Regions from separate parts of the Actinomadura graeca genome, predicted to be linked through region 1. Evidence: riboswitches for the same ligand, from Rfam matches in the RefSeq annotation. Region 1 holds a riboswitch; the other holds the start of a gene.
The links. A riboswitch is a leader RNA that binds a small molecule or an ion and turns the genes downstream of it on or off. The one in region 1 is predicted to bind cyclic di-AMP.
Positions count from the first base shown of each region.

Region 2: it holds a riboswitch for cyclic di-AMP, as region 1 does, so the genes downstream of both, AGRA3207_RS29110 (C40 family peptidase) here and AGRA3207_RS19025 (coiled-coil domain-containing protein) in region 1, are expected to answer to the same signal.

Region 1 covers NZ_CP059572.1:4,322,088-4,326,876, reverse strand. Annotated here, with positions in the region: gene purL (phosphoribosylformylglycinamidine synthase subunit PurL) at 1-1,616, shown strand, start outside; gene AGRA3207_RS19025 (coiled-coil domain-containing protein) at 1,758-2,723, opposite strand; cyclic di-AMP (ydaO/yuaA leader) riboswitch at 2,727-2,887, opposite strand; gene AGRA3207_RS19020 (S8 family peptidase) at 3,057-4,223, opposite strand.
Region 2 covers NZ_CP059572.1:6,573,969-6,578,757, forward strand. Annotated here, with positions in the region: gene AGRA3207_RS29095 (guanyl-specific ribonuclease) at 1-318, opposite strand, end outside; gene AGRA3207_RS29100 (Mut7-C RNAse domain-containing protein) at 597-1,316, shown strand; gene AGRA3207_RS29105 ((deoxy)nucleoside triphosphate pyrophosphohydrolase) at 1,351-1,743, shown strand; gene AGRA3207_RS29110 (C40 family peptidase) at 1,764-2,771, opposite strand; cyclic di-AMP (ydaO/yuaA leader) riboswitch at 2,779-2,912, opposite strand; gene typA (translational GTPase TypA) at 3,107-4,789, shown strand, end outside.

The sequences.
Region 1 (4,789 bases):
GCGCGACGACGGGTCCGGACGGCATCGGCGGCGCGTCCGTGCTGGCGTCGGCGACCTTCGACGACGAGTCGCAGCAGAAGCGGCCGAGCGTCCAGGTCGGCGACCCCTTCATGGAGAAGCTGCTGATCGAGTGCTGCCTGGAGCTGTTCGGCGAGGACCTCGTCGTCGGCATCCAGGACCTCGGCGCGGCCGGGGTGTCCTGCGCGACGACCGAGCTGGCCGCGGCCGGCACGGGCGGCATGCACGTCGACCTCGACACCGTCCCGCTGCGCGACGAGACGCTCCGCCCTGAGGAGATCCTCATGAGCGAGTCGCAGGAGCGCATGATGGCGGTGGTCACGCCGGACAAGGTCGACCGCTTCATGGAGATCTGCGGCCGCTGGGAGATCCCGGCGACCGTCATCGGCTCGGTCACCGACACCGGCCGGCTGGTCATGACGTGGCGGGGCGAGACGATCGTCGACATCCCGCCGGTCACCGCCGCCGACGAGGGTCCGGTGTACGAGCGTCCGTACGAGCCGCCGCATGACCTCGGCGCGCTCCAGTCCGACACGCCGGGGCGGCTCACGCGCCCGTCCAACGGGGACGAGCTGCGCCGGACCGTCCTGTGGCTGGCCGGGTCGCCGAACCTCGCCAGCAAGACCTGGGTGACCTCGCAGTACGACAGGTATGTCCTGGGCAACACGGTGCTGGCCATGCCCGACAACGCGGGCGTCGTCCGCATCGACGACGAGTCGGGCCTGGGCATCGCCCTGTCCCTGGACGGGAACGGCCGCTACACACGCCTCGACCCGTACTCCGGGGCGCAGCTCGCCTTGTCGGAGGCGTACCGTAACGTCGCCGCGACGGGCGCGCGTCCCCTCGCCGTCACCAACTGCCTCAACTTCGGTTCACCGGAGGACCCGGGCGTCATGTGGCAGTTCGCCCGCGCCGTCGAGGGCCTGGCGGACGCCTGCCAGTACCTCGGGGTCCCGGTGACGGGCGGCAACGTCAGCTTCTACAACCAGACCGGCACCACGCCGATCAACCCGACGCCGGTCATCGGCGTCCTCGGCGTCCACGACGACGTGCGCCGCCGCGTGAACATGTCCCTGACCTCCGACGGCGCCACGATCGCGCTCCTCGGTGAGACGCGCGAGGAGTTCGGCGGCTCGGAATGGGCGCACGTGGTCTACGGCCACCTGGGCGGGCTTCCGCCGCTGGTCGACCTGCAGGCCGAGGCGGCGCTGGCGGGCGTCCTCGTCCAGGCGGTCCGGGAGGGGCTGGTCACGGCGGTGCACGACCTGTCGGACGGCGGTCTCTCGCAGACGCTCGTGGAGTCGTGCCTGCGCGGCGGTCTCGGCGCGCGGATCACCCTGCCCGGGGACCCGTTCGTCTCGCTGTTCAGCGAGTCGGTCGCGCGGGCGATGGTGGCGGTGCGGGCGGGCGCCGAGGCGCGCCTGGCGGCGCTGTGCGAGGCGGCGGGCGTCCCGGTCTCCCAGATCGGCGTCGCGGGCGGCGACTCGCTCAGCGTGACGGGCCGGGGCCCGGAGGGCGAGCAGCAGGAGCTCTTCGCGATCCCACTGGCGGAACTCCGCGAGGCGCACGAGCGGATGCTTCCGAGCTACGCCAGCTGACCGAAAAGCACCCGACCCGGGCGAACACCGCCCGGGTCACTGCGCTGTGCCGTCAAGGCCCGCAAGCCCGTCAAGGCCCGCAAGCCCGTCACAAGCCCGCAAGCCCGTCACAAGCCCCTGGCCCGTCCGAAAGCGGGCGGGTCAGAACACCGAGACGTGCACGTGGTCGTAGTGGTTGGCGGTCACGCCGCCGCGGTTCTCCATGCTGCGCCAGCCGGGACTGCGCAGGTCGTAGATGCGCTGCCGCCAGATGATGTACTTGATGCCGAGGGCGCTGGCGTGCGCGATGGCGTAGGCGGCGGTGCGGTCGCCGAGGGACTGGGCGCTGCCCGTGGCCATCTGGCCGCCGGTCGTGACCATGAAGTCGCAGGCGTGGCCGGTGCCGTGGTCCTGCGGGTCCCCGGTGCTGCGGACGCAGCCGATCGTCGGGAACGGCCCCATCTCCAGGTCGAGGGTGTTCTTGACCTTCAGCATGCGGGGGGTCACGCCGCCCATCCCGACGCTCGGGGACTCGGGCTTGTACTTCTTGACCAGGGCCCTGATGCGGTTCTTCTCCGCGAGCAGGTCCTTGATCTCCTTCTGCAGCGCGGAGATCTTCTGCTGGGCCTGCCTGCGGGCCTGGTCCTGCTGGGAGACCAGCGACTGGATCTGCTCGACCTTCGCCGCCTTGTTCTGCGCGAGGTGGCTGACCAGGGTGACGTTGCTCAGCAGCTCCGACGGGTTGTCGCTCGCCATGATCGACACCGTGGGGTCCTGGCCGTTCATCATGTACTGGGACGCGGCCATCTGCGCGACGAGACCGCGGGCCTCGTTGAGGTCGCTCTGCAGGACCCTGGACTTGTCCAGCGCCTGCTTCGCCGCGTACTGGGCGTCCTTCAGCTTGGCGAGGTCACCGCCGTACGCCTTGTCGAGCTTCTCGATCTGGGCGTTGAGCTTGCTGAACTTGCTGCTGTCTCCCGGGTCCGCGGCGAGGGCGTTCGCGGACGCGAGGGCCGCGAAGGGGGCCGCGGACGCGGACGGGACCGCCCCGCCGGCCAGCGGCACGGCCGCCACGGCGGCCGTGAGGGCCATGGCGGCGCGCCGGAGGGTGGAGGTGGGGGTCTCCACGTCTTCTCCTCTCCTCGTTGGCCTACCGGGTTAGCTGACGGGTTCGGGCTGGAGTGCGCCCTATCACCGACCTTCCGGTCCGCGAATTCACCCCGGCCGGGTCGTCCCGGCTGGTGGGTCCCCGGTTCCCGGGCTCGCGCCGCGGGATTCGGCCCGTCCGTCCGGCGCGTCCGGTGCGGCCGGACGTGGTCGCCGGGCGGGCTGTGAATCGAACATCGATCGGGACCGTCCGTTGCCTCGCCAAGATTAGACCCCAGCGGCGCGTAGGGCGGGCCCGAAGCCCGGAAAGCCCGGCCCCCTTGCTGGGAGCCGGGCCATCCTATGTGACACGAATCACAACTTGCCCTTGTAGAGCAACCTGTTCGCCTGCCCGCGCAGGCGTCCGAGGGCGTTCTTGGTGGAGTTGTCGTTCAGCCACTTCTGAACCGTCGGGAAGGTGGCCCCGCGGTGGGTGGTCAGGTAGAGCGCCGCGACACCGCTCACGTAGGGCGTGGCCATCGACGTCCCGTTGAGGGTCTTGGTCCCGCCTCCGGGCCAGGTGGAGACGACGCCGTACCCGGGTGCGCTGATGTCCACGCACTTGCCCCAGTTGGAGAAGTCGGCGCGGTTGTCGTAGACGGTCGTCGCGCCGACCGTCATGACCCAGCCGGCGCTGGCGGGCGAGACGCGGCAGGCGTCGATGTTGTCGTTGCCGGCGGCGACGGACACGAACACGCCCGACTTGGACAGGTTCGTGACCGCGGTGTTCAGCGCCGCGGACTTCGGCCCGCCGACCGACATGTTCGCGACGGCGGGCTTCGCGGCGTGGGTGCGCAGCCACTGCGCCGCGGCGACGAGGTTGGACATCGCGCCGCTGCCGTCGCAGCCGAGGACGCGCAGCGCCCGCAGCTTGACGTTCTTGGCGACACCGTAGGTCTTGGCCCCGATGATGCCCGCGACGTGCGTCCCGTGCCCGTTGCAGTCGTTGCCGTCCGGGTACTCGCTCGCCTTCCACGCGATGGCCGCGCGTCCGCCGAACTCCTTGTGCCCGACGGAGAGGCCGGTGTCGATGACGTACGCCGTCACACCTGTGCCGGTGGCGCTGTAGGAGTAGGTCTTCGACAGCTTCCGGCCGCGCTGGTCGATGCGGTCCAGGCCCCACGGCAGCGGTGCGCGCTGGGTGGTCGCGACCTTCACGACCTGGTCCTGCTCGATCGCGGCGACGCGCCTGTCACGGCGCAGCTTGTCGAGCTGGCCGCCGGTGAGCCGCGCGGCGAACCCGTTCAGGACGCCGTCGAACCGCTGGACGCCGGCCGCGCTCACGTTCTTCGCGGCGGCGTCGGTGGACGCGCCGTCCTTCAGCGTGACGATGTACCGGCCGGGCAGCGGGGTGCCCTCGGCCGCCGTCACCTGGACGGGCGCCGGGGACGGGTCGGCGGCGAGGACCGGGAACGCCGCCGCGCCGCCCACGCATGTCGCGACCGCGCCGGCCAGCAGGAGCCTTCGGTGGACAGCCCGCAAGGCGTCTCCTTCTGTCGAGGGGACCCGCGCAAGGCGGTGCCCCCGTCGGGGGGATGGGGGGTGCGGGGGAGGCCGAGACATCGACCGAAGGGAACCTTAGCGGATGTGTACAGAAATAGACGGCTAAATTGGTCACCGATATCGGCCATGGCACCCGATTGTGATCTCCGGAAGTCCACTGAACCGTTACTGATTCGTCATTTTCGGAGTCGGCGCACCACCACCGGACCTCGACCTTCGGCCCCGTCCACCGACCGACGGAGTTGCGTTTCACAGTCGTCCTGCGGCCGGGACCGGTCGCGGCTACCGAAGCCGTTGAACCATGACCGGGACGATGCTTCTCGCTGGCCGACACGACACACCCAGGGCGCGGTTCTCCGAAGCCCGACCGCCACCCCCACAACCCGCCCGCGACACGCCTCCGTACGCCGCGCACACACCCTGCACGCCCCCCGTCCGCGACGCGCCGACGCCCACTCCTCGCACCCACCACACACCCCCGCCTGCGACGCGCACCGACTCCGCACACACGCGGCCGCCACTCACGGCCACCCCCGCAAGCGTTT
Region 2 (4,789 bases), 2.3 Mb from region 1:
GCGGTCCGGGCTGCCGGGGGTCTTCACCGTGTACTCGTGGTAGAAGCCGCGGGGCTTCGCGGGCAGGTGGCCTTCCCGGTTCTGGAACACCGAGCCGTCCTGCGGGTACGGATAGGGTCCGCCCTTGTCGATCAGGGCGATGGTGTCGCCGGCCTGCTCGGGGAGCCGTGTCTCGCAGATCGGGGGGATCGCCTGCGCGTGGACGCCGGTCACGGAGACGGCGGCGGGGGCGGCCGAGGCGGGGGCGGAAGCCGGGCCGAGGAGCCCGGCGGCGAGCAGCGGCGCGATCACGAACATGCGGTAGCGGGGGGAGCTCATAGGGTGAGTGTCGCCCGCGGACCCCCCGCCCGTCACTGCCCGATCCGGCAATTCAGGGGAACTTGCCGACAGTGTCACCGGACGGTCAGCGGGGTTCACCACGTCCGACGTGCTCCGCGCGGTGCCGCTCGGCGGGCAGGACGTCCCGGCCCTGCTGGGCTCCCTGGCCGCCTCGGCGGGACGCCCGGCCGCATAATCCGGAGGGGATCGGGCGGGTCCCGTGTCATGCTGGCGGCGTGGAGCCCGAGATACACATCCGGATCGCCGACGACCTGCTGATGTTCCTGCCCGCCGCCCGGCGCGAGCCCGCGCGCCGGGTGACCTACGACGGGACCTCGACCCTGGGGCACCTCGTGGAGTCGCTCGGCGTGCCGCTGCCCGAGGCCGGCCCGATGACGATCCGCGGCGAGCGGGTCGAGCCGGCGTCCCGTCCCGCGGCCGGGGACGAGGTTCTTGTGGAGGCGGTGCCGCGTCCGCAGCCCGTCCCGCTGGAGCCCGGGCAGGCCGCACCCCGCTTCCTCTTGGACGTCCACCTGGGCACGCTGGCCCGGCGCATGCGCCTCCTCGGCCTCGACACCGCCTACCACAACGACATGGACGACCCGGCGCTGGTCGTCCAGGCCAACGCGGAGCGGCGCGTGCTCCTCACCCAGGACCGCGGCCTGCTCCGCCGCCGCGCCCTGTGGTTCGGCGCGTACGTCCGCGGCTCGCGCCCCGACGACCAGCTCCGCGACCTCCTGGAGCGGTTCGCGCCCGCCCTGGCGCCCTGGACGCGCTGCACCGCCTGCAATGGCCCCCTCGTCCAGGTGGACAAACGCGACATCGAGCGGGACCTGGAGGCGGGCACCCGCCGCAGCTACGACGTCTACGGCCGGTGCGCCGAGTGCGGGCGGGTCTACTGGCGCGGCGCGCACGGCGGCCACCTGGAGGCGATCGTCCGGGACGCGACACGCGTCGTGAACGGAACCGGCCCGGCCCGCGCCACCGTCTCAGAGTGAACGTTGCGGAAGGAAACCCAAGGAGCTGGTGACGATCGACCTCGTCGTGGTGGGTGCCGCGATCATTTCGGACGGACGGCTGCTCAGCGCCCAGCGCGCGGAGCCGCCGCACATGGCCGGCGGATGGGAGCTGCCCGGCGGCAAGGTGGACCCGGGCGAGTCGGACGAGGACGCCCTCGTCCGCGAGTGCCACGAGGAACTCGCCATCAAGGTCCGCCTGGGCCGCCGCATCGGCGGCGACTGGCGCCTGAGCGAACGCAGTCTCCTCAGGGTGTGGACGGCCGAGATAATCCAGGGCAAGCCACGCGCCCTGGAGCACCTCGAACTACGCTGGCTCACCCCCGCCGAGCTCTACGACGTCGACTGGCTCCCCGGGGACCGTCCCGTCATAGAAGAACTGGCCCACTCCCATCCCTGGCACCCCTGACCCGACCCAGGCGGCCGGGATCAACCGATGCGGTTGGCGCCGGCGAAGTCGGAGCGGTCGGAGAGGTTGGAGATCTTCACCACATCGCCGGTCTGCGGGGCGTGCAGGAACTTGCCTCCGCCCAGGTAGATGCCCATGTGGTGGACGCTGCTGCCGAAGTACACCAGGTCGCCGGAGCGCAGGGAGCCGCGGGAGACGCGGTGGCCGAGGGCGAGCAGGTCGCCGGTGTAATGGGGGAGGCCCGGCTTGCCGACCTGGGCGTATGCCCAGACGACGAGGCCGGAACAGTCGAAGGTGCCGGGCCCGGCGGCGGCCCACACGTAGGGGGAGCCGAGCTTGGTGAGCGCCTTGCGGGCCATCTTGGCGGGGAGGCCGGAACCCTTGATCGTCGCCGAAAGGCCGGTGCGGGGGTCCTTGATGTGGGTGGTGGTCAGTTTGTCGAGCCGTTTGGTGACTTCCGTCACCTTGGCCTTGGCGGCGCGGCGGGCGGCCTCGGCCTGGGCGGCGGCCTGGCGGACCTGCGCGGTCTTGGCCTCGGCGGCGCGTCTTGCCTGGTAGGCCTGGTCGATCTGCTTGCGCAGGGCCGCGACGGCCGTGGCCTGATTCTGGGCAAGGTAGGCCCGGTCGGACAGGCCGTCGGTGGAGCCGCCCGTCCCGAAGATCGCGTCGGGCCCGCCGCTCATGTAGTTCGCTGCGGCCAGCCGTCCGAGGCGCTCGCGGGCGGGGGCGGCCTGGGCCTCCAGGGCGGCGGCGGCCTCTGCGGCGGCCTGCTCGTCCTTGCGGGCCCTGCCCAGGTCGACGCGGGTCTTGTTGTACTTCTCGGTGAGCTTCTCGGCCTCGACGTTGAGTTCGCCGAGGCTCTTGCGGAGGCCGCTCTCCGAGGTCGGCAGCGGGTCCGGGGACGGCGCCCCGAACGGCTGCGCCGCGTGCGCGGCGATCGGCGCGGTGGCGCCGAGGGCGATCAGGATGACGGTGGCCGCGGTGGCGGCGGGCGCGCGGCGGCGCCGCCGGTGGGAATCCGGTGCCAAGCCGGTGTTCTCCTCTCCCTGCGCGCCTACCGGGTTAGCTGACGGGTTCGGGCCAGGAGGCGCCCTACGACGTGCGTCGATTCACCCCAGGGATGGTGGGTCCCCGGTTCTCCGCGGTGGGAGACTCGGCGCTCCGGCCGCAGACCCCGGGGGGCGGGGCCTCCAGACGACCGGATCTTGAGGGAGAGTACAAAGGATGGGCAAAGTTGGCCAATCCGAAAACCGTGTGACGGGCGGTACGTCCTACTCGGGCGGGGTCGGGCGCCCGGCCAAGTAGAATGGGGCCTGCCGCGCGTCTGCGGCGACTCCTGAACTCTCACGCAAGGCGAGCCCGCATGCCCATCTCCACGCGAGACGACCTCCGGAACGTCGCGATCGTCGCCCATGTCGACCACGGCAAGACGACGCTGGTCGACGCCATGCTCTGGCAGTCCGGTGCCTTCCGCGAGAACCAGGACGTCGACGACCGCGTCATGGACTCCAACGACCTGGAGCGCGAGAAGGGCATCACCATTCTCGCGAAGAACACCGCCGTCCGGCACAACGGCCTGACGATCAACATCATCGACACCCCCGGCCACGCCGACTTCGGCGGTGAGGTCGAGCGCGGGCTGTCGATGGTGGACGGCGTCGTGCTGCTCGTGGACGCCAGCGAAGGTCCGCTGCCGCAGACCCGGTTCGTCCTGCGCAAGGCCCTCGCCGCGCGGCTGCCGGTGATCCTCGTGGTCAACAAGACCGACCGTCCCGACGCCCGCATCGACGAGGTCGTGGACGAGACGTACGAGCTGTTCATGGACCTCGACGCCGGTGAGGACCAGATCGACTTCCCGATCGTGTACGCCTCCGGCCGCGCCGGGCGGGCCTCGCTGAACAAGCCCGCCGACGGGCAGATGCCCGACAGCGAGGATCTGGAGCCCCTCTTCGGCGTCATCACCGAGACGATCCCGGCGCCGGCCTACGACCCGGACGCGCCGCTCCAGGCGCACGTCACGAACCTGGACGCCTCCAGCTACCTCGGCCGGATCGCGCTGTGCCGCGTGCACGCCGGGACGATCAAGAAGGGCCAGCAGGTCGCCTGGTGCCGGCACGACGGCAGCGTCGAGAAGGTGAAGATCACCGAGCTGCTGATGACGGAGGCGCTCACCCGCAGGCCCGCCGACGAGGCCGGGCCCGGGGACATCATCGCGATCGCCGGCATCCCCGAGATCATGATCGGCGACACGATCGCCGACCCGGACGACCCGCGCCCGCTGCCGCTGATCACCGTGGACGAGCCCGCGATCTCGATGACGATCGGCACCAACACCGGGCCGATGGCGGGCCGCGAGAAGGGCACGAAGGTCACCGCCCGGATGGTCAAGGACCGGATCGACCGGGAGCTGGTCGGCAACGTGTCGATCCGCGTCCTGCCGACCGAGCGCCCGGACGCCTGGGAGGTACAGGGCCGCGGCGAGCTCGCCCTGGCGATCCTCGTCGAGAACATGCGCCGCGAGGGCTACGAGCTGACCGTCGGCAAGCCGCAGGTCGTCACCCGGGAGATCGACGGGAAGAAGCACGAGCCGGTCGAGCGGCTCACCGTCGACATCCCCGAGGAGCACCTGGGCGCGGTCACGCAGCTCCTGGCCGTCCGCAAGGGCCGCATGGAGCACATGACCAACCACGGCACCGGCTGGATCCGGATGGAGTTCCTCGTCCCGGCGCGGGGCCTGATCGGGTTCCGCACCGAGTTCATGACCGAGACGCGCGGCACCGGCATGGCCCACCACGTCTTCGAGGACTACGAGCCCTGGTTCGGCGAGCTGCGCACCCGCCCGTCGGGGTCCCTCGTCGCCGACCGCGCGGGCGCCGCCACCGCCTACGCGATCACGAACCTGCAGGAGCGCGGAACGTTCTTCGTCGGGCCGACCACCGAGGTGTACGAGGGCATGATCGTCGGGGAGAACTCCCGCTCCGACGACATGGACGTCAACATCACCAAGGAGAAGAAGCTGACGAACATGCGGTCCTCGACCGGCGAC